4 regions of the Pseudoduganella sp. OTU4001 genome follow, and region 1 is predicted to be linked to each of the others. Evidence: predicted binding sites of a transcription regulator. Region 1 holds the regulator's gene; each other region holds the start of a gene.
What was found. Region 1 encodes sigma-54, which starts transcription at its own class of promoters, with help from an activator protein. Its sites were predicted from a motif close to TGGCANGNAANCTGCTTT; they were not measured.
Positions count from the first base shown of each region.

Region 1 (5,589 bases):
AGGTGAATTCGCGGCGGGTGAAGGCGCTGTATTCTTCCATCGATTCCACCGTGACGATCAGGTGGAAGTCGAATTCGCCGGCCACTTCGTAGCAGGACATCACTTCGGGCTGCAGCCGCATGCGCTGTTCGAATTGCTTGAGGATATCGGTGTTCTGCTTCGCCAATTCAACGGAGACAAACACCGTCAGCGGGCGGCCGGCAAGCACGCGGTCGACCAGGGCGACGGCTTTCACCAGCACGCCGTCGGCGCGCAGCTTTTCGATGCGGCGCTGGCACGTGGCGACCGAGGAGTGCACGCGCTCTGCGATCTCGCGCAGGGGCGTGCTGGCATCTTCTTGCAGGACGTTGAGGATGCCGCGGTCGATCCGGTCCAGCTCCCTCATGCGAGGTGGCGCAGCGGGTGCGCCCAGGCTGGCCAGCATGGTTCGAAGAAGCGTTCCACCATCTCGGGCGTGACTTCGGCCAGCGTGGCGGGATTCCATTTCGGCTGGTTGTCCTTGTCGATCACCAGCGCGCGTACGCCTTCGAAAATCTCGCCGTGTTCGAAGTTGCGGCGCACCAGGTTGCGCTCCATGCGCAGGCAGTCGGCGACGCCCAGCGTGGCGCCGCGCTTCAACAGCTCGTGGGTCACGCACATCATCAGCGGGGAACGCAGCTCCATCGCTTTCAGGGACTTCTGCGCGAAGGGGCTGCTGTCGCCGCGCAGCGAGTCCATGATGGCGGGCACGGAGCCGGCGCCGAAGTGCTGGTCGATCAGTGCGCGCTGCTTTTCCAGTTCGCTGTCGCCGGCATAGGCATTGTGCGGACCGGCGAAGACGGCAATTGCGTCGCGCAGCGATTTGCCCGGCGTGCTTTCCAGCAGCGCGGCGAGGCCGGCCAGCTCGGTCTCGGGCACGAAGTAGTCGGCCAGGTCGAGGTAGAGCGCGTCGGCGGCGCCGACGGTCAGGCCGGTCAGGCCCAGCCACATGCCGAGCTGGCCCGGTGCGTGCGACAGGAAGTGGCTGCCGCCGACATCGGGGAACAGGCCGATATTCACTTCGGGCATGGCCATCTTGGTGCGGCCGGTGACGATGCGGACACCGCAATCCGGGCCGCCCTGGGCGATGCCCATGCCGCCGCCCATCACCACGCCATCCATCAAGGCCACATATGGCTTAGGGTAGAAGTGGATCAGGTGGTTCAGTGCGTATTCTTCGGTGAAGAAGTCTTCCAGCAGTGCGCTGCCGCCTTGGGTGCTGGCGCGGCCTACGTCGTGGAAGAAGCGGATGTCGCCGCCGGCGCACAGGGCGCGTTCGCTGGTGCTGCGCACCACCACGGCGGCGACGCTGGCGTCTTCGCGCCAGGCCAGCAGCGCCTGCGTCATCGCGCGCACCATGTCGAGGGACAGGGAATTGAGGGCTTTCGGGCGGTCCAGCGTGATGATGCCGGTGCCGTTGGTGATTTGGGTTTGGACGTGTTCGCTCATGCAAATATTTTAACGCACACTGGGCGCAAAAAAGGGCGCCAGATGCGCCCTTTGGTGTGCCTACTCTGCCAGTCCTTTACATGGCGGAGGGTGGTGCTTCGTACGTGTCCGGGAAGTGCTTGATGGCCGCGTGATTGTGGTTCTGCACACGGTCTTTGTATTTCATGACCTGGCGATCCAGTTTATCAATCAGGGTGTCGATGGCGGCGTAGAGGTCCTGCGACAGGCTTTCGACGTAAACAGTTTTGCCAGACATGCGCAGGTTGATTTCTGCTTTCTGGCGTTTCTCTTTCTCGGTGAGGTTATCTACAGTCAGGATGACAGCAATATCGATTACTTGATCGAAATGGCGCTTGACTCGTTCCAGCTTGTTTTGCACGTACTCGCGAATAGCCGGGGTCACTTCGACATGATGTCCACTGATGGTGAGATTCATACACACTCCTAAAGATGATGTCGCTCTCGAGTTCGTGCGCGCCGAAGCGCACAGAGGAACCCATGCACTACAAAGATTTACGGAGGCTTACCGGAGGAATTTTCAACGCTTCTCGATATTTGGCAACAGTCCGTCGCGCAATTACCATGCCTTGTTCTCCCAGCATGTCCGCAATCTTACTGTCGGATAAAGGATTCTTGGGGTCTTCTGCTCCTGTCAATTGCACGATCAGCGCCCGTATCGCAGTCGATGAAGCTTCACCCCCAGCTTCGGTCGCGACGTGGCTGCCAAAGAAATATTTCAACTCAAACATGCCATGCGGGGTGAGCATATATTTTTGAGTTGTAACACGGGAAATAGTGCTCTCGTGTAGTCCCAGTGTATCAGCTATTTCACGCAACACAAGGGGTCTCATGGCAACCGCACCGTGGCTGAAAAAGTTCTTTTGTCTTTCTACTATCGCTTCCGCCACGCGCAGGATGGTGTCGAAGCGCTGGCGCATATTTTTGATCAGCCATTTGGCCTCTTGCAGCTGGCCATTCATCTGCGATTCGCTCTTGCCTTGCTTGAGCAGGTTCGCATACAGGGCATTCACGCGCAGGCGCGGCACCACGTCGTTATTCAGCGTGACGACCCAGCCGCCGCGGCCCTTCTTCACGATCACGTCCGGCACTACATAGTCTGACTCGCCTGACGCAAATTCGGCGCCCGGATGGGGGTTGCATTGGCGGATCACGGCTTGCGCTTCACGCAGGTCTTCGTCGTCGCAATCGAGCGTTTTCTTCAACTTGGTGAATTCGCGCTGGGCGAACCAGGCCAGGTGCTTCTCGACGATGGTCAGGGCCATGCGGCGCGTCACCAGCGGCACGCAGGGCATGCGCTTGATCTGCAGCGCCAGGCATTCGGAGGCGTTGCGGGCGCCGACGCCGGGCGGGTCGAAGCTTTGCAGCAGCACCAGGGTGCAGCGCAGGTCGTCCAGCTCGATTTCCAGCTCGGGCGGCAGGCGTTCCAGGATTTCTTCCAGCTGCTCTTCCAGGTAGCCGTTGTCGTCCAGCGCGTCGATGATCATTTCCATCAGGGCGCGGTCGCGCGGCTCCTGCAAGGTCACGCGCATCTGTTCCAGCAGGTGCTCGCGCAGGGTGCAGCCGGAGGCTTCCAGCTGCGGGCGGCTGTCTTCGTCGTCGGCGGATTTGCTGCCGGCGCTGGCGCTCCAGTCGGTATCGTCGCTGCCGTTGGCAGCGCCCTCGCCCTCGCCGCCTTCATAGCCTTCGCCTTCGCTGCCGGCGCTGGCGCCGGCTTCGCCGCCATCGGTGGCCTGGGCAGCTTCGGGCGTGGCGACGCTGTCGTTGCCGGAGCCCTGGCTGATGGCGCCGTCGGCCAGCAGGCGTACCGAGTGGTCGAGCGGATCGTCGAGGCGTTCCAGCATCGGGTTATCGCTCAGCAGCTGTTCCAGCTCCTGGTGCAGCTCCAGCGTGGACAGCTGCAGCAGGCGGATGGATTGTTGCAGCTGCGGCGTCAGCGCCAGGTGTTGCGAGGTTCGCAGTTGCAGTGTTTGTTTCATGGCTTTCGCTTACATGCGGAAGTGTTCGCCGAGATAGACCCGGCGTACGGATTCATTGGCGATGATGTCATCTGGGCGGCCCGAAGCCAGCACGGCGCCCTGGTTGATGATGTAGGCGCGGTCGCAAATGCCGAGGGTCTCACGCACATTATGGTCGGTGATCAGGACACCGATATTGCGCTCCTTCAGGAAACGTACGATACGTTGGATTTCGATCACGGCAATCGGGTCGACGCCGGCGAATGGCTCGTCCAGCAGCACGAAGCGCGGGTTGGTGGCCAGGGCGCGTGCGATTTCCACACGGCGGCGCTCGCCGCCCGACAGCGACAGGGCCTGGTTTTCGCGCAGCTTCTCAATCTGCAAGTCTGCCAGCAGGGCTTCCAGGCGCTGGTCGATTTCCGCCTTGGCCAGCGGCTTGCCGTCCACCTGCTGGATTTCCAGCACGGCGCGGATATTTTCTTCCACCGTCAGCTTGCGGAATACCGAAGCTTCCTGCGGCAGGTAGGACAGGCCCAGTTGCGCGCGCTTGTGGATCGGCAGGCTCGAGACGTCGCTGCCGCCGATATCGATGGTGCCGGCGTCGGATGCCACCAGGCCCACGATCATGTAGAAGGAAGTGGTCTTGCCGGCGCCGTTCGGGCCGAGCAGGCCCACCACTTCGCCGCAATCGACTTGCAGCGATACGTCGTGGACAACCTGGCGTTTACCGTAGGATTTCTGAAGGCCGCGCACCACCAGGGTGTCGGCGCAGGTATTTGCTTGCATGCTTACTTCTTCTCCGCCGGTGGTTCGGTGCGCGATGGCTGGATCACCATGGTGCCGCGGCCGCCGCCCGGCTTGCTCTCACCGGTGGCCGTGTTGCGCACGCTGAAGAATTCCTTGCGGCTGTCGTAGGAGATGAATTCGCCCTGCACTTCGTCGTTCTGCTTGCCGCCTTCCAGGCGGCGGATGGCGGCCTTGTTGAACATCTTCACCAGCTCGGCCTGCTCGTCGTATTCGATGCGGTCGGCATCGCCTTCGACCCACAGGTCGCCGGCGCCGTCGCGCTTCTGGCGGAAGGTAGCCTTCTTGCCGTCGCCGTACAGGGTCACCTGCTGGTAGCCTTCCGGCGACTGTTTGACCAGCGCGCGTTCGGCGGTCATGGTCAGGGTGCCGCGAGTCAGCTTGACGCCGCCGCTCATGATGGTCACCTGCTTGACGTCGTCGATATCCATCGCGCCGTAGCTGATGTTGGTCGGCTTGTAGGAGTCGGCCTTCTCGGCCAGGGCCGGGGCTGCAACTCCCAGCAGCAAAGCTGCCGACAACAGAAGTCGTTTCATAATCATTCCTTGTTTATTGTGCCTTCGGCGGCAGCACCAGCGTGCCGGCGCCTTCCAGGTGCAATTGGCGCGTCGCATTGTTGGCGCGCATGCTATTGGCGGTAGCGGTCGTATTCCCCAGCTTCATCTTCACCGGCTGGTCGGTTTCCATGCGGTCTTCATCGGGGAAGATCACCAGCTTCTCCGTCGCCATGTGCATTGGCTGCGCATTCTCGGCGGCGGCACGGTCGATGGTCACGCTGCCGTTCAGGGTGACGCGGCTGTTGGCGTCATCCACGCGCGCCATCTTCGCCACGATCTCCATCGGCGGCCGCTCGCCGGCGCCCAGGCTGCGCACGCGCGGCTTGTCGATTTCCGACGAGTCGTCGATCGGGCGGTGGGTCAGTTTGTCGCCGGCGATGATGTAGCTTGGCTTGCCTTCCTTCGACATGCGTACGAAGGAGAAGTTCTCGATGATGTAGTCCGGTTCATTGGCTTGCATATCGGCCTGCATTTCCTCGCCGGCGCGGTTCATCAGCTCCAGCAAATAGAAGCTGCCGAGCGCCGCCACCAGCACCAGGACCATGCCGATGGAAAGACGGAAACGGTGGGCGATTCTCTGGTTGCGCATGGCTTATACCAGGAACTGCGCCATCACGCGCTCGTAGCTGCCGGTGGCGCGCAGCACGAATTCGCAGGCTTCGCGCACGGCGCCGCGGCCGCCCGCTGCTTCGGTGATCCAGTGGGCGCGCGCATGCACTTCCGGGCGGCCGTTCGGCACGCTGACGGCAAAGCCTACGCGGCTCAGGATAGGCAGGTCCACCACG
Region 1 covers NZ_JASATG010000004.1:14,044-19,632, reverse strand. The annotation lists gene AAHE99_RS05030 (Lrp/AsnC family transcriptional regulator) at 1-424, opposite strand, end outside; gene AAHE99_RS05025 (enoyl-CoA hydratase/isomerase family protein) at 382-1,467, opposite strand; gene hpf (ribosome hibernation-promoting factor, HPF/YfiA family) at 1,544-1,903, opposite strand; gene AAHE99_RS05015 (RNA polymerase factor sigma-54) at 1,971-3,464, opposite strand; gene lptB (LPS export ABC transporter ATP-binding protein) at 3,474-4,229, opposite strand; gene lptA (lipopolysaccharide transport periplasmic protein LptA) at 4,232-4,783, opposite strand; gene lptC (LPS export ABC transporter periplasmic protein LptC) at 4,797-5,393, opposite strand; gene AAHE99_RS04995 (KdsC family phosphatase) at 5,397-5,589, opposite strand, start outside.

Region 2 (5,589 bases), on a different contig from region 1:
GGGTGGAAATGCCGCTGCTGCACTCCACCACACAGCGCGGCTTCTCATCCAGCGCATGGGCCGCCAGCTCCTGCAGGAAGTCAGGCGAAGCAGCCCAGCCGCGTGTCAATGGCAGCGCCCGCCGCAAGCCGAGGCTGACGTACAGTCCCTGCAAGGCCTCCAGCTGGCGGAACAGGGTTGCATTGCCATGGCGCGTATCGTCGCGCAGGGTATGCACCAGGATGTGCATGTGGCGCACCTTGTGCAGGATATAGCCGCAAAGGAGCAGCAGGGCCGCGATCGCGTAGGCGTCCATCATTCGTAATAGCCGTAGTAGTCGGAGCCGGGGAAGGCGCGCGACTTGTTATAGATCAGGTTCAGGTTGGGGCAATGCTCAATGCGGGCCAAGGCATCGCGTACGGCCGCCTGGGTCGTGGTTTCGGCCTCCACCACCACGACCACCTGGCCCATCTGGGACACCAGGACGCTCGATTCGGTCGTCAACAGCAATGGCGGGGAGTCGAAAATAATGATGCGGTCCGGGTAGCGGTTGGCCAGCTCTTCCAGCAGGCGTGTCATATTCCGGCTGGCCAGGAGTTCGGTCGCGTGGCGGCTCGCAGGGCCCGCCGGAAGCAAGGTCAGTGAAGGCACATTGGTGCGCATGATGACGTCGGATAGCTCCACGCTCCCGTCCAGCAGTACATCCATCAGCCCGCGTTCCGCCTGTAGCCCGAGCACTTTCAGCACTGAAGGACGCGCCACGTCGGCGTCCACCAGCAAGGCGCGCGCATCCCTTTCCATCGAAATGCTCATGGCCAGGTTGATGGCGCAATACGTCTTGCCTTCACCGGGCAGCGCGCTGGTCACAACGATGAGGTTGCCATGCGGGATGGCACTGGTGCCACTGGCACGCGCATCCTTCAGCAGGTGGCGTTTGATGATGCGGAAATCCTCCGCCACCGAGGTGCGGCCACTTTCATGCGTGATCATGCCGCGCTGGCGCATCCGGACCAGGTTGATATCCGCAAAGCCCGTTTCACCGGGCGGCGCGACTTCGAGCAGGCTGGGCGGCAGTTTCATGATTCTCCCGTCTAACGGAGCAGCAAGGTGTAGGTCAGGACGCCGCCGTAGCAAAGTAGCAGGAAAGCACTGCCCGCGCTGAAACTGACCAAGTCGCGCGACCGCCGGCGTTTTTCGTCATCGGTCCAGTTCATCGCAATGCTGCCAAGCACGCGCAAGCCCGTGCTCGCGCGCAGCTCGGCTGGGCTCAGGAAGGTGGGGCGCAGTTCTGCCAGACTTAATGCCACCGTGCCGCCACCGACCAGGCCCATCAACAAGGCTACGCTGTAGTACAGCGCCCGGTTGGGACCGATGGGCCGCTGCGGCATCGTAGGCGGATCGATGATCTTGAAGCTCATCATCTCGGTCGTGCTGGTCAGCTCCCCGGACAGCTTGGCGGCTTCGCGGCGGGCGATCAGCTTTTCGTAGTTTTCCTTATTGATCTGGTAGTCGCGCGTCAGCTGGCCGAGCTGGGATTCGAGCTCCGGGACCGCGTTGCGCTGATCCTGCAAACGGGACTGGCGCTCACGCAAGGCATCCACCCGCGCCCGCAGGGCCGCTACACGCGCTTCCGATTCGGCCAGTGCCACCTTCATTTGCTGGAACAGCGGGCTGTACTGGTAGGTGGCATCGCTGCTGGCGGATTGCTTCTGGCGCTCCTGGCGCCGCTTTTCCGTGAGCTGTTCGACCAGGCGCACGGTGGATATGACGTCCGGATGCTGGTCGGTGTACTGCAGGCGCAGGGCATCGAGGTTCTTGTTCAGCGCGCTGATCCGGCTATCCAGGTCGGATTGCTCGCCGTTTGCGCCACCGGGCGTCAGTACCGGTTCGTCACCGCCAAACTGGGCTTCGATCGATTTGCGGGCCTGTTCCGCCTCTGCCAGCTCCAACTGGGCGTTCGCCAGGGCTTCGTTGGCCTGCAACAGCTTGCTGCCGTAATCCTGGCCCTCGTGCGGCAGCAGGAAATTGTGCTTCAGGCGGAAGTCCTTGACGGCGTTTTCCGCATTGAGCAGCTTGTCCTCGTAACCGCGCACTTGTTCGTCGATGAATTGCACCGCCTTCTCAGAATCGCCCTTTTTGCCCTTGAAGCTGCCTTCGACAAAGATCGCCAGCAGCGCCTGGACCACGTCGCGGACCTGGCGCGGGTTGGAGTGGTGGTAGACAATGGTGTAAATATCGTTAGATCCAGTGCCCTGGATCCGGATCGTCCTGAGCAGCTCGGTCACCTGCGCATCCAGCTCCCTCGGCGTGAGCGCCTTGACATCAAGGTCGACCATGCGCAGGACGCGCTCGAGGTTGGGGCGGGTGAGCAAGGTCCGGCTCATGATGGACACCTGTTGTTCCACATTGGGCACGGTGGTCATGCCAACCATCAACGGCTTCAGCACGCTTTGCGTATCAACGAAGACGCGTGCCGAAGTCTGGTACTCGTCAGGCAGGCTGTAGATCTTGGCCCAGCCCGCAAGCACCAGCACCCACGCGGTGAAAAATCCGAGCCAGCGATGTTTCCACATGCCCTTCAGGCTGGATATCAATTGGCTGTAAACATGCTCCATACGGGGTCGCTCCATGTGATCGGGCCCGGTCTTTATGATTATATGGACGGGTTTCCGGATTGTCCGGCCAACCCGCCCGACCTTTGAGGCCCATCAACACAGCACGTCAGGATTTTCGGCGCCGCAGTGCCAGCGACATGGCCAGCATGCCGGCAGCCAGCACCGCCAGCGAGTCAGGCTCAGGCAATTCCTGCTGCAATGCATTGGCCAGCGTGTTGTGCTGGATCGTGATCTGGTAGGTCGTGCCGGCCGCCAGCATTGGCGTGATTGCCAGGAAGGCTGCGGTGCCTGGAGCGTAGGTGGTGAGGCCGGTCAAACCGTCGGTACGGCTGACAGCACTCAGGCCGTTGAGTTCGTCGGGCGCGTAGTCGAAAACCGAAACGCCGGTCGCCAGGTTGACGATATTGATCGCCCATGACAAGCGCGCGTTGGCATTGGCCGTCGGTGTCGAGCCACCCGAGACAAAGGCTTGTGTGTAAGGCGTGCCGTCAAACGAGATCGTCATGGTGTCGGCGGCGCCCAGCGTGAAGCTGAAGGTCGTCGAAGTGCCGACGTCCGAATTGCCCGAGGCGACAGAGTTCAGCGCGGTCGAAGCGTCGGCCCGGGTGCGGGCATGGGCGCCGGCCGGTGCGGCGCCAATGGTGATCGAAGCGCCGGTCAGGTCCTGGTCGGCATAACCGAAGTTGCCTGGTACGGGTGGCGGGCTGGCGAAAGGCAGGAAATTGTTCTCGGGCAGGGCCGGGCAGGGCGCCCCGACGCACTGGTGCGCCACGTTCGGGGTCATGCCGCTCAGGATGCCCAGGGATGAGGCGCCGTTCGAGAACACATTGTTCAGCGCGGCAGTCGCGTGGGCATCATTGGTGCCCGTCAGCACCGTGAAGTCGGCGGTGCTGTAAGCCACGCCGCTCGAGTGCAGCAGGCGGAAGTTGTTGATGTCCAGGATGGCGGAAGCGAATGTCGATGCCTGCGCAGGCGTGCAGGCCAGGCCGGCTGTCACGACAGCGGCCGATGCCAGTAGGTGCTTGCAAAGATTTTTCATGGCGGAGTCTCCGTGGGAATGCGGCGAGTTTGCCGGCATAGCCTAAGGAGCAGCATCCATGCCATATGTCCGTGCCCGGGCGGCGCCCAGTCGTGAAAAGAAATCCGACGCGGGCGGAACCTTATCGCCGCGCATGCGTCCAAGCCAGACACCGATAGGAGGACCCATCGTGGATGAAGACGCTATTGTTTCCCTGTTGATTGAAGAAGCCGCGCCAAACTCGCAGCCGCTGGAGGCGCTTGACCAGCAGCAGTTCCACATCCGACTGGCGAACTCGGCCGGTCAGCGCGAGGCCGCCAGCCTCCTGCTGCAAAAGATGTACGGCTGGCGCGGATATGAGGTGGATCCCGCGGCGCCGCACCTGCCCAACCGTATCACGCTGGCGGCGGACAGCCAGGGCGAGACTGTCGGCACCATGTCGCTCTGCCTCGATGACCCCGCCATTGGGCTGCCGGCCGATGAAAACTTTGGCGACATCCTGGGCGAATTGCGTGCGCAGGGGCGGCGGCTGTGCGAACCGGCCCGCCTGGCGATCGACCGCAACGTCAATATGCGCGTGTTTGCGGCGCTGATCCACATTTCCTATGTGTACGCCCACAACCTGCATGGCTGCACCGACTACGTGATCGAGGTCAATCCGCGCCACGTCATGTTCTACCAGCGTATGCTGGGCTTCCGCGAACTGGCTCCCGAGCGCCATTGCAACCGGGTCGGCGCGCCTGCCGTTCTGCTGCGCCTGGATCTTGACTATATGCGGGAGCAGATCGCGCGCCATGGCGGACGCATGGAAGCACGCGGCGAGCGCTCCTTCTATCCCTTCTTCTTCTCGCCGAGTGATGAGGCCGGTATTACCGTGCGCCTGCGGGAAGGGAGAAACTGAGATGGCGGCGATCCCTGAATCCGCGTTGGCCGCGTGGCGCCTGCTTCTGGGCCCCGCGCGTGTGCTCACGGCAGGCGCCGAACTCGCCCGCTACGCTGCCAGCACTTCGGCCAATCCCGTCCAGCCGCTGGCTGTACTGCGGCCCGAGTCGCATGGCGAAGTGGTGGCCATCGTACGCAGTGCCGGTGAATTTGACATTCCCCTGTATCCGCTAAGTACCGGGCGCAACTGGGGCTATGGCGATGCCTGTCCCACCGGCGAGGGCCAGGTGATCCTCGACCTTGGGGGCATGAACCGCATCCTGGAAGTCAATGCCGAGCTTGCCTATGCGGTACTGGAGCCGGGGGTGACGCAGGCTCAGTTGGCTGGGCATCTGGCCCAGCTCAACTTGCCGTTATGGATGGATTGCACTGGCGCGGGGCCGGATACCAGCCTGGTCGGCAACATCCTTGAGCGCGGGTTCGGCCATACGCCGTATGGGAACCGCATGCTGCATGTGTCGGGCATGCGCCTCGTGCTGTCCAGTGGCGATACGCTGGAGACGGGCTTCGGCCATTTCAGCCACGCCACAGCAGCGCACATCTATCCCTACGGTGTCGGACCCTGGCTCGATGGCCTGTTTACGCAATCGAATTTCGGCATTGTGACCAGCCTGGGCCTATGGCTGATGCCGCGGTCCGAAGTGGTCAGCCACGCTATCGCCAGCGTCGCCGGTTTCGAAGATATCGCACAAGTGGTTGATGCGCTGCGGCCCCTGCGCATGGACGGCACCCTGCGCAGCGTTGTCCACATTGGCAACGATTTGCGTGTGCTTTCGGGCGGCATGGTGTTCCCGCAAGCGCTGGCGCCGGATGGCCCGCCGCTGACACAATCCGTGCTGGCTGCCTTGCGCAAGCGGTCGGGAATTGGCGCCTGGACAGTGTCAGCTGCGCTGTACGGCCGCAAGGCGCAGGTGGCGGACGCGCGCCGGGCCATTCGCCGTGCGATCGGCAAGCTGGCCCGGCTGCAGTTTCTCGATGATCGCGCACTGGCGCTGGGCGGCGCGGCCGCGCGCACGCTGGGAGACAGCGCGCTCG
Region 2 covers NZ_JASATG010000008.1:176,547-182,135, reverse strand. The annotation lists gene AAHE99_RS10210 (class I SAM-dependent methyltransferase) at 1-298, opposite strand, end outside; gene AAHE99_RS10205 (XrtA-associated tyrosine autokinase) at 295-1,059, opposite strand; gene AAHE99_RS10200 (XrtA system polysaccharide chain length determinant) at 1,071-2,594, opposite strand; gene AAHE99_RS10195 (EDSAP-1 family PEP-CTERM protein) at 2,701-3,633, opposite strand; gene AAHE99_RS10190 (N-acyl amino acid synthase FeeM domain-containing protein) at 3,803-4,513, shown strand; gene AAHE99_RS10185 (FAD-binding oxidoreductase) at 4,515-5,589, shown strand, end outside.
Region 2: the regulator sigma-54 is predicted to act here: its motif matches at 3,680-3,697, upstream of AAHE99_RS10195 (EDSAP-1 family PEP-CTERM protein).

Region 3 (5,589 bases), on a different contig from region 1:
CACCGAACGCTATGGCGCGCTGTGGGCGCCCGATGCACGCGATAGCTCGGCCGGCAACGGCGCCTCCGCAGCCGACGGCGGCAACGGCTTCCGCGCTTCTTCCGACTACGCGCTGCCGCAAGCCGCGCCGATCGCCGCCAGCTCGGCGCAATTGGCCGGCGAAGAATTCCCCCTCGGCTTCGCCCTGGCGCAGCTGCACGGTATCTACATCCTGGCCCAGAACAGCAAAGGCCTGGTGCTGGTCGACATGCACGCAGCGCACGAACGCATCCTGTACGAGCAGCTGAAAAACGCGCTCGACGCCCAGATCGACGGTACCGAGATGTCGGTGCAAAACCTGCTGATCCCCGTCACCTTCTACGCCGATGCGGTGGAAGTCGGCACCGTGCAGGAACACGGCGACACCCTGAAAACGCTCGGCTTTGACATTGCCGTGATGTCGCCGACCACGCTGGCCGTGCGCGCCGTCCCGGCCCTGCTGAAAAACGCCGACGCCCAGACCCTGGCGCGCGACGTGATCCGCGACGTGCGCGAATACGGCGGCTCGCGCGTGCTGATCGAGCGCCGCAACGAGCTGCTGGGCACCCTGGCCTGCCACACCGCCGTGCGCGCCAACCGCATCCTGGCGGTGCCGGAAATGAACGCCCTGCTGCGCCACATGGAAGCGACCGAACGCGCCGACCAGTGCAACCACGGCCGCCCGACCTGGGTGCAGATCGACATCAGCGCGCTGGATAAACTCTTCCTGCGCGGCCAGTAAGTGATGAAGCAGTCCACCAAGCGCCCGCTGGCGGTCGCCATCATGGGGCCGACCGCCTCCGGCAAAACCGCCTCCGCGCTGGCCATCGCCCAGCATGTGCCGTGCGAGATCATCTCCGTCGATTCGGCCCTGGTGTATCGCGGCATGGATATCGGCACCGCCAAGCCGACCCGCGAAGAGCTGGACGCCGTCCCGCACCACCTGATCGACATCATCGACCCGCTGGACTCCTACTCGGTGGCCCAGTTCCGCACCGATACCCTGCGCCTGGTCGAAGAAATCAGCGCGCGCGGCAAAGTGCCTTTGCTGGTGGGCGGCACCATGCTGTACTACAAAGGCCTGGCCGACGGCCTGGACGACCTGCCCGGCGCCGATGCCGCCCTGCGCGCGCAGCTGGACGAGGAAGCCGCCCGTATCGGCTGGCCCGCCATGCATAAGCGCCTGGCTGCCGTCGATCCGGAAACCGCCGCCCGCCTCAAGCCCAACGACTCCCAGCGCATCCAGCGCGCACTGGAAATCCACGCCCTGTCCGGCAAGCCGATGTCCGAGCTGCTGGCCCAGCGCGAGAAGGAAGAACTGCCGTTCGAGCTGGTGTCCTACGCGCTCGAACCATCCGACCGCGCCTGGCTGCACGAACGCATCGCACGCCGTTTCGACATCATGCTGGATTCCGGCTTCCTGGAAGAAGTGAAAGCCTTGCGCGCCCGTGGCGACCTGCATCTTGGCCTGCCGTCGATCCGCTGCGTGGGCTACCGCCAGGCCTGGGAGTACCTGGACGGCAGCATCGATTACGCCGCCATGCGCGAAACCGGCATCATCGCCACCCGCCAGCTATGTAAGCGCCAGCTAACCTGGCTGCGCTCGATGCCGGAGCGGATCGTGGTCGATTGCTGCGCCCCGGACGCGGCGCAAAAGCTGCAGCAACTGGTGCTTGCAAAAATAGCCACGGCCTAAACAATTCTTGACAGATGCCCCACCAGCACCGATAATGCTGGCCTTGCGGTGATATAGCTCAGTTGGTTAGAGCATAGCATTCATAATGCTAGGGTCGGTGGTTCAAGTCCACCTATCACCACCAAATTAAGCTACAATGTACGACCGCGGTGATATAGCTCAGTTGGTTAGAGCATAGCATTCATAATGCTAGGGTCGGTGGTTCAAGTCCACCTATCACCACCAAGATTCTCAAGAAAGCCTGATCCGGAAACGGTTCAGGCTTTTTTGTTTTCCAGCCGGATTTTAGCGCGGGCGGCGGCGCAGGCTGGCGAAGCAGCCAACCAGGCCGAGGGCGAACAGCGCGACGGTTGCGGGTTCGGGGACGCTGGTACTTGCCAGCGGTTCCGCGTACAGGAAATCGTCCATCACCACCACGTCGTCATTTGGGTTGCCGAGCACACCGTTGGCGAGGATGGTGTTCAGGCCAGCTGTTATCCGGACCCGCCCTATCCTCTCGCCGGCATCGGCGACCCCGCCCAAGAAGCTTAAGCCCTGGTTTCCTCCGACCAGCACATTGCGGGCATAGAGCAACGCTCCGAACTCGTCGAAAAATTCAAGCTTGGTCAGGGAGGCGACTTCCACGTCGACGAAGACCGCGGCGAAGGCGGAGGTCGTGGCGGCTGTCGCCGTGCCGGGGTCAAAGAAGGTCACGTCCGTGATATTGCTATTGATCGCGGTGAACAGGCGCTGCGGGCTGAATGTCTGGAAGTCGTTGGGGAAGCCGAATAGGGGTGGCGCCACACCGCCCGCATTGGCGCTGACAAGGAATCCAGTGCCCGGGGTGCTGAACACCACGCCGCGTGGCGAATTGACGTTGAAGAAGTTGCCCGGCAAAAGATTGGGGTCGGCAAAGATGTCCGGCACGCCGTCCCAATTGATTTCGCGGCGCAGTCCGCCGAACGAGCCGTTGGCGCCGGCCACTGCTCCGCCTCCTACGGCAACCCGGAAGGCATCGCGTGTCGGGGTAATCGCTGCGGCATTGCTGCCTGCGGCCTCAAACGTGATGATGCCCGCCCCGGCAGAAGTGGCAGTCAACAATGCCGCCAGGAATGCGGAAGCAATTGGCAGTTTCATGGGACCTCCTCGCATGAACAGGACGATTTCCTGCCCAAACGTTCACAGCATCAACTGTGCCAGCATTGAATTCATTGAGGTTTTTCTGCCACCACGGGGGGAATGTAAATTTTTTCGACAAGCAGTTTGAGATTGCTCAGTACCCGCACTATGTGCCGCGCCTACACTGGCCTTCCACACCGAGGAGGCAGGCATGGCAGACCTGATGAGCCCAATGGCCCGCATCGTGGCCGAGCATCGCGAAACGATAGTCAGCAAGCTGGGTGGCGAGGCCGCCCTGGCGGCGGCACTGCGCAATGAGCGCGCCATCGAGTCGGTGGCGGATGTTTGTTATACCTTGCTGCCAGGCGTGGTCAGGCTGGCGGTGAAGGAGCCGCAGTTCCGCGCCTTTGTGCTGGCGAACCGGGACCAGGTGGTGGCGCTGCTGCTGCCGGCTTAGGCGCCGGCGATCTGGGCGAAGCCTTCACGCAGTTCGTCGGCGTCTTCCGGGCGCACGACGCGGGCGACTTCCTTGCCGTCTTTCAGGAAGACCACGGTCGGCCACAGTTTGATGCGGAAGGCGCGGCCCAGCAGGCGGCCGGGCCCGTCCTCGACTTTGAAGTGCGGGATGTTGGCGTACTCGCGGTACGCCTCCGCAATGGCCGGCTGGGCGCCGCGGCAGTAGCCGCACCAGTTGGTGCCGAATTCCAGCACCGCCGGCCCGGTGAGCGCATCGATGTCAGCCCGGGTGGGCTGCTCTGCTTTGTAGACAGTTTCCATCATGCGGCTCACCTTATCACGATCGACCGGGCTTACGCGCCCGGCTGGATCTTGCCATCCACTACGCGCGGCACGTTCTGCGGGTTGCCGTTGGCCAGGGTCGAAGGCAGCGCCCATTCCGGCGCGTCCTGGTAGCACACCGGACGCAGGAAGCGGTCGATGGCGGTGGCGCCGACCGAGGTCGAACGCGGGTCGGAGGTGGACGGGAACGGGCCGCCGTGCACCATGGCGTGCGCCACCTCTACACCGGTCGGGAAGCCGTTGAACAGGATGCGGCCGGCCTTGCGCTCCAGGGTAGGCAGCAGGCCGGCAGCGATCTCGCGGTCATCGGCGGTGGCGTGCACGGTGGAGGTCAGCTGGCCTTCCACATGCTCGGCGATGCGGCGCAGGTCAGCGGCATCGCGGCAGCGTACCAATACCGAGCTGGGGCCGAAGTTCTCGTCTTCCAGCGCTGGCGTGGAGAGGAAGGTGTCGACGTCCGTGCTGTACAGGTGCGGCTGCGCGGCGCATGCGGTGCTGCCTGCGCCGCCTTGCGCCAGCAGTTCCACCTTATCGAGCGCGGACAGCTTGCCGACGCCCGCTTCGTACGATTTATGGATGCCAGGGGTCAGCATGGTGGTCGAAGGCTTGGCCTGCACGGCTGCGGCAGCGGCGGCGGCGAATTCGTTCAGCTCAGGACCTTCAATACCGATCAGCAGGCCCGGGTTGGTGCAGAACTGGCCGGAGCCCATGGTCAGGGAATCGGCGAAGCCTTGCGCGATGCGGGCGGCGCCGGTCTTCAGTGCGCCCGGCAGCAGGAATACCGGATTGATCGAGGCCATCTCGGCATACACAGGGATCGGTTCCTTGCGCGCCTGGGCGATGCGCACCAGGGCCAGGCCGCCGCCGCGCGAGCCGGTGAAGCCCACCGCCTTGATGGCGGGATGCGCCACCAGGTCGCCGCCGATCTGCACATCGCCAATCACCAGCGAGAACACGCCTTCGTGCAGGCCGCAGTCTTTCACCGCTTTCTGGATCGCCTTGCCCACCAGTTCGGAGGTGCCGAGGTGCGCAGGGTGCGCCTTCACCACCACCGGGCAGCCGGCAGCCAGTGCGGAGGCGGTATCACCGCCAGCCACCGAGAACGCCAGCGGGAAGTTGGAGGCGCCGAAGACGGCTACCGGGCCGACGCCGATCTTGCGCATGCGCAGGTCGGCGCGCGGCGGCACGCGCTCTGGCAGCGCGGAGTCCAGGGTGGCACCCAGGAACAGGCCGTCGCGCACCACGCCGGCGAACAGGCGCAGCTGGTTGACGGTGCGGCCGCGCTCACCTTCCAGGCGGGCTTGCGGCAGGCCGGACTCCTGCATGGCGCGCTCGATCAGCTGCGGGCCGATGTCGATGATGTTCTGCGCCACTTGCTCCAGGAATTGCGCGCGCTTTTCCAGCGTGGTTTCGCGGTAGGAGTCGAATGCTTGCGCGGCCAGTTCGCAGGCGCGCTGCAGGTCGGCGGCGGTGGCCATGCCGAATGCCGGCTCGATCTCGATATTGCGGGCCGGGTCGGTCGCCTTCATCTGGCCGGCGCTGCCTTTGAAGGCGGTTTGTCCAATCAGCATTTCACCTGCGATCTGCATTCTTTGCTCCTGTTTGTATTGGGGGTCGGCAGGGCCGATAGTTTACTTGAATTTTGCGCAAGGGTCTGTGCGCTTTTGCACGGGGATCTTGCGGATTTCGTCATAGCTGCCTTGCAGGCCATCCGGCTCGACAAAGCCTATGGTGCGGACAGTCAGCTTGGGTTCAATAGCATTCAGCCAACGCGGCACGCCAATGTCTTTGCGCACGTGCCCATTGCCGGCGATAAGCACCACGTCGCGCGGCTGCTGGGCGCGGATCAGCTTGGCCATCCAGATGTCGCGCGCCACCTGGGCATCGACCATCCCGGGCAGCATCATCTCGGACACCATATTGCAGTGGCCTTCCTGAATCGCCTTCTCCTGGCCGCGGCGCAGGTCTGCGGGCAGCGG
Region 3 covers NZ_JASATG010000009.1:166,907-172,495, reverse strand. The annotation lists gene mutL (DNA mismatch repair endonuclease MutL) at 1-760, shown strand, start outside; gene miaA (tRNA (adenosine(37)-N6)-dimethylallyltransferase MiaA) at 764-1,714, shown strand; tRNA gene AAHE99_RS11100 (tRNA-Met) at 1,762-1,838, shown strand; tRNA gene AAHE99_RS11095 (tRNA-Met) at 1,863-1,939, shown strand; gene AAHE99_RS11090 (PEP-CTERM sorting domain-containing protein) at 2,000-2,830, opposite strand; gene AAHE99_RS11085 (hypothetical protein) at 3,024-3,269, shown strand; gene AAHE99_RS11080 (thioredoxin family protein) at 3,266-3,589, opposite strand; gene AAHE99_RS11075 (aldehyde dehydrogenase (NADP(+))) at 3,622-5,199, opposite strand; gene AAHE99_RS11070 (ChaN family lipoprotein) at 5,242-5,589, opposite strand, start outside.
Region 3: the regulator sigma-54 is predicted to act here: its motif matches at 2,875-2,892, upstream of AAHE99_RS11090 (PEP-CTERM sorting domain-containing protein).

Region 4 (5,589 bases), on a different contig from region 1:
AGGAAGCGCTGGTGAAGTTAAAGCGTGCCATGGCCGCACGCGGTGTGGTGCGCGACTCGCTGCTCTAGCGCTTCGCGGTCTGATATCATAGCGGGCTTTGGGCGCGCAACGCGCCGGCTGCAACCTTAATCGCTATGCAAGACACTATCGTTGAAATCAAATCCCTGGACATGGATGCCCGTGGCGTTGGCCACATCGAGAACGAAGACGGCTCGCCGGGCAAGGTAGTCTTCATCGAAGGCGCGCTGCCGGGTGAAAAAGTCAGCTTCGAGCTGCTGCGCAAGAAGAAGAACTGGGAGCAGGGCCGCATGACGGCGCTGCACAAGGAATCGTCCATGCGCGTGAAGCCGAAGTGCGAGCACTTCGAGATTTGCGGCGGCTGCTCCATGCAGCACCTGGAGGCTTCGGCCCAGGTGGCGATCAAGCAGCGCGTGCTGGAAGACAACCTGTGGCACCTGTCCAAGGTCAAGTCCGACACCATGATGCGCCCGATGTACGGCCCGACCTGGGGCTACCGCTACCGCGCGCGCCTGTCGTCGCGCTTTGTGGCCAAGAAGGGCACGGTGCTGGTCGGCTTCCACGAAAAGAAATCGGTGTTCGTGGCCGACATCCAGAGCTGCCAGATCCTGCCGAAGCACGTCTCCGACATGATGATGCCGCTGCGCGCCCTGATCCACTCGCTGACCATCTTCGACAAAGTGCCGCAGATCGAGCTGGCCGTGGGCGAAGACAATACCGTGCTGGTGATGCGCAATATGGTGCCGCTGGGCGAGGGCGACGAGGACAAGCTGAAGGCCTTCGCCGACCAGTACGGCATCCAGTGGTGGCTGCAGCCTAAGGGCCCGGACACCGCCTATCCTTTCTACCCGGCCGACAAGGAACTGTATTACACGCTGCCGGAATTCGGCATCAAGATGCCGTTCAAGCCGACCGACTTCACCCAGGTGAACCACCACATCAACCGCGTGCTGGTGCACAAGGCGTTGCGCCTGCTGGAAGTGCAGAAGGAAGACCGCGTGGCCGACCTGTTCTGCGGCCTGGGCAACTTCACCCTGCCGCTGGCAACCCAGGCGCGCGAAGTCGTGGGTATCGAAGGTTCGACCGCACTGACCGAGCGCGCGCTGGCCAATGCCAAGGTCAATGGCGTGGACGGCCACACCACTTTCCAGTGCCGCAACCTGTTCGAGATCACCAGGGACGACCTGATCGCCCTGGGCAAATTCGACCGCATGCTGATCGACCCGCCGCGCGATGGCGCCATGGCCCTGTCGCTGGCGCTGGCCGAACTGAAGGAATCGAATCCGGACTTGCTGCCGAAGCGCATCGTCTACGTTTCCTGCTCCCCGTCGACCCTGGCGCGCGACGCCGGCGTATTGGTGCACCGCGCCGGCTACCGCATGTCGCAGGCCGGCGTGATGAATATGTTCCCGCACACCTCCCACGTCGAATCGATGGCGGTGTTCGACCTCGTGTAAGTCGGGAGTAGCAACCACTTCGCAAATGACAACGCCGCCCAGAAGCTGGGCGGCGTTTGTCATTTACGGTCCCGCAATCAGTGCTGCTTGCGGCGTCGGATCAAGGCCAATGCGGCAAAGGCTACGCCGAACAGTGCCGGGCTGTAAGGCTCTGGCACCTCCGCGGCAGCTACGGCCGCGTTGGTTACGGTGAACTCGTAAGCAGCGTCCGCTGCCCACGAACTTTGATCGAGGTAGGACGTGACGCCTGCGAGAGTCGCCGTGCCACCCAGCCAGTAGCTGCCGTAATTGAAGCCGTCAGTGGTCGAATATGTATTGTCGTTGAGGGCGTTGACCAGGCTGCAGCAATAGGTGACCAGCAGCGAATAGTTGCCAGCGCCCAGGGTTTGGGTCAAGTGCGGGTTGAGGCTGTTCGAATCGTCATTGGTGATCAGGTGGCCGCCAGCGCTGTTGAACAGCGAAAACATCGCGTCGCCATAGCCACCGTTAAAGCTGAAATCGACGTCCGACGCTGCGTTGACGTGGAATTGGATGACATCGTAACCGTGCGCGTTAAAGTTGCCATTGATAACGGTGGCGCTGGCGCTACCAATGCTGACCGTTGCCAGGATGGCGAAGGCGGCGGCGATCTTTTTCAGGAAATACATGGACAAGCCTTTCAAGGTAAGTGAACGACTTGCTCATTAAGCAAAATGCGGGCCAGTTATCGCAAAGTGTTAAATGGGAAAATAAAACTTTTCAAAAATCAATAACTTGCAAATTCGAGAACTTTGATTTTCTCGCGGCATCATTGCCGCATGCTTAAGAGTTGTAATGTTTTCCGACATTGATCAATGGCAATAAAAAAGCCGGCGCATGCCGGCTTTTTTTGCTTGGAGCAGGGCGCTTATTCGCGGTCGCCGGCCAGGCCCAGCAGCGACAGCAGGCTGCTGAAGATGTTGTACACGTCCAGGTACAGGGCCAGGGTGGCGGTGACGTAGTTGGTTTCGCCGCCGTTCACGATCTGCTGCACGTCGTACAGGATGTAAGCGGAGAAAATGGCGATCACCAGTACCGAGATCACGATCGACAGCGCGCTCATGCCCAGGAAGATGTTGGCCACCGAGGCCAGCAGCAGCACGATCACGCCGGCGAACAGCCACTTGCCCATCATCGAGAAGTCGCGCTTGGTCACGGTGGCGTAGCTGGCCAGGGCCAGGAAGATGGTCGCCGTGCCGCCGAACGCGGTCATGATCAGGGTGCCGCCGTTGGCGAAGCCCAGGGTGCGGGTCAGCAGCGGGGTGAGCAGCAGGCCCATGAAGAAGGTGAAGCCCAGCAGCAGCGCGACGCCGACGCCGGAATTCTTGTTCTTCTCAATACCCCAGATGAAACCGAAAGCCACCGCCATGAACAGGATGAAGCCCATGAAGCCGCGCGGGATCGGCACGCCGAACATGACGCCAATGGCAGCGCCCAGCACCGTCGGGATCATCGACAGGGCCAGCAGCCAGTAAGTGTTGCGCAGTACGCGGTTGCGGATCTGCGCGTTGTCGGTTGCGACTGCACTACCGAAATGATGTACGTTTTGCATTTTTAAATGCCTCCTTTACTAAAAAGCATAGCATGTCGCCGACCGGGTGGGGACTTTCTCGCTTAGGAAATACTTAAAAACGCTTAGGGGAAGCCCTTAGTCGACCCAAGGGTAGGTTTGCTTGGGCATACAGGGTGAACTATGTTAAAATCGAAGGTTGATCGGGAATCTAAATTCTTGTTTTAAACCTTTCTTTTTATTGGAGTTTTTCATAATGGCAATCGAACGCACCCTGTCGATCATCAAACCAGACGCAGTAGCTAAGAACGTGATCGGCCAGATCTACAGCCGTTTCGAAGGCGCAGGCCTGAAAGTGATCGCTGCCCGCATGACCCAGCTGTCCCGCGCTGAAGCCGAAGGCTTCTACGCTGTGCACGCTGCACGTCCTTTCTTCAAGGACCTGGTTGACTTCATGATTTCCGGTCCTGTGATGATCCAGGTTCTGGAAGGCGAAGGCGCGATCCTGAAAAACCGCGACCTGATGGGCGCTACCGATCCGAAGAAGGCAGAAAAAGGCACCATCCGTGCTGACTTCGCTGACTCCATCGATGCTAACGCTGTGCACGGCTCCGACGCCGCTGAAACCGCTGCTGTGGAAATCGCCTACTTCTTCCCAGCACTGAACGTTTACTCCCGTTAATTTTTACTAACGGTAGTAGTGTAGTAGAGTAGTATTGCTTTTGCCTCGGGCCCCCGGTCCGGGGCAAAGCCGTTTTTGAAATTGAGTAAAAAAGCATGGAAACTTCCCTCACCAACCTGCTGGATTTCGATCCAGAGCAATTAGTCGCCTACTGCGCCGAGCTGGGGGAGAAGCCTTTCCGTGCCAAACAGCTGCAGCGCTGGATCCACCAGTTTGGTGCGTCCGACTTTGACAGCATGACCGACCTCGCCAAGTCCTTGCGCGAGAAGCTGAAGACGCGCGCCCACATCGTGGCGCCGGCCATCATCAGCGACAATACTTCCGCCGACGGCACCCGCAAATGGCTGGTGGACGTGGGTAATGGCAATGCCGTGGAAACCGTGTTCATCCCGGAAGAAAACCGCGGTACGCTGTGCATTTCGACCCAGGCCGGCTGCGCCGTGAACTGCCGTTTCTGCTCGACCGGCAAGCAGGGCTTCAACCGCAACCTGACCGTGGGCGAAATCATCGGTCAGCTGTGGATGGCTGAATTCGCGCTGCGCCAGACCAAGGGCATCGAGCCCGGCCCGAAAGGCGAACGCCAGATCACCAACGTGGTGATGATGGGCATGGGCGAGCCGCTGCTGAACTACGGCCCGACCGCCACCGCGCTCAAGCTGATGCTGGACGATAACGCCTACGGCCTGTCGCGCCGCCGCGTGACCCTGTCCACCTCGGGCGTGGTGCCGAATATCGACAAGCTGTCGCAAGACGTTCCGGTGGCGCTGGCGGTATCGCTGCACGCATCGAACGACAAGCTGCGCGACGAGTTGGTCCCGCTGAACAAGAAGTACCCGCTGCGGGAACTGCTGGCGGCGTGCAAGCGCTACCTGGAGTTCGCGCCGCGCGACTTCATCACCTTCGAGTACTGTATGCTCGATAACTACAACGACTCCGACGAGCACGCGCGCGAACTGATCGCGCTGGTGAACGATCCGGTGGTCGGTGTGAATTGCAAGTTCAACCTGATTCCTTTCAACCCCTTCCCGGAATCGGGCCTGCTGCGCTCCAAGAACCCGCGCATCAAGGCCTTCGCTGAAATTCTGATGAACGCGGGCATCGTAACCACCATCCGCAAGACGCGCGGCGATGATATCGACGCGGCTTGCGGCCAGTTGGCGGGCGAAGTGAAGGACCGCACCCGCGTGGCTGAACGGATGGAAAAGATGGCCGAGTACCAGAAGAAGTTCGGCGCCGATTTCGGCAAGATCGTGGAGATCCGTTCCTGATGATCGATTTCGCCCAGCGCCGCTTCAAGTGCCTGGCCGCGGTCGCGCTGGCCAGTATTTTGGCGGGCTGCGCGACGGGGCAAGCCCCCGGCGGCATGGAAGACCTGAAGACCGCGTCCGATATGACGGCAGCGCAAAAGCGCGCCGAAATCCGCTTGCAGCTGGCGGCCGGTTACTTCGAGCAGGGCAATTATCCGGTGGCGCTGGATGAAGTGAAGAAGGCGATTGCCGCCGACCCGCAAGGCGTCAGCGGCTACAGCCTGCGTGCCATCATCTACATGCGCATGAACGAGAAGGCGCTGGCGAACGACAGCTTCCTGCAGGCCCTGAAGCTGGCGCCGAACGATCCGGACCTGAACAATAATTACGGCTCCTTCCTGTGCCAGAACGAGCGCATCAAGGAATCGTTCAAGCATTTCGATGCCGCGCTGGGCAACCGCAATTACCAGTCGCCGGCCGGTGCTGCGAACAATGCCGGCAGCTGCGCGCTGAAGATCAAGGATTACGGGCTGGCCGAAAAGTACCTGCTGCGGGCTTTGGAGCTGGCGCCGGACGTGCCGGAAACGAACGTCGGCCTGGCCCGGGTGTACTATGCGCAGCGCAATTATCCGCGCGCGAGCATGTTCATCGCCCGTT
Region 4 covers NZ_JASATG010000014.1:103,669-109,257, reverse strand. The annotation lists gene rpoS (RNA polymerase sigma factor RpoS) at 1-68, shown strand, start outside; gene rlmD (23S rRNA (uracil(1939)-C(5))-methyltransferase RlmD) at 135-1,475, shown strand; gene AAHE99_RS14775 (DVUA0089 family protein) at 1,553-2,122, opposite strand; gene AAHE99_RS14770 (Bax inhibitor-1/YccA family protein) at 2,362-3,045, opposite strand; gene ndk (nucleoside-diphosphate kinase) at 3,260-3,685, shown strand; gene rlmN (23S rRNA (adenine(2503)-C(2))-methyltransferase RlmN) at 3,781-4,953, shown strand; gene pilW (type IV pilus biogenesis/stability protein PilW) at 4,953-5,589, shown strand, end outside.
Region 4: the regulator sigma-54 is predicted to act here: its motif matches at 2,160-2,177, upstream of AAHE99_RS14775 (DVUA0089 family protein).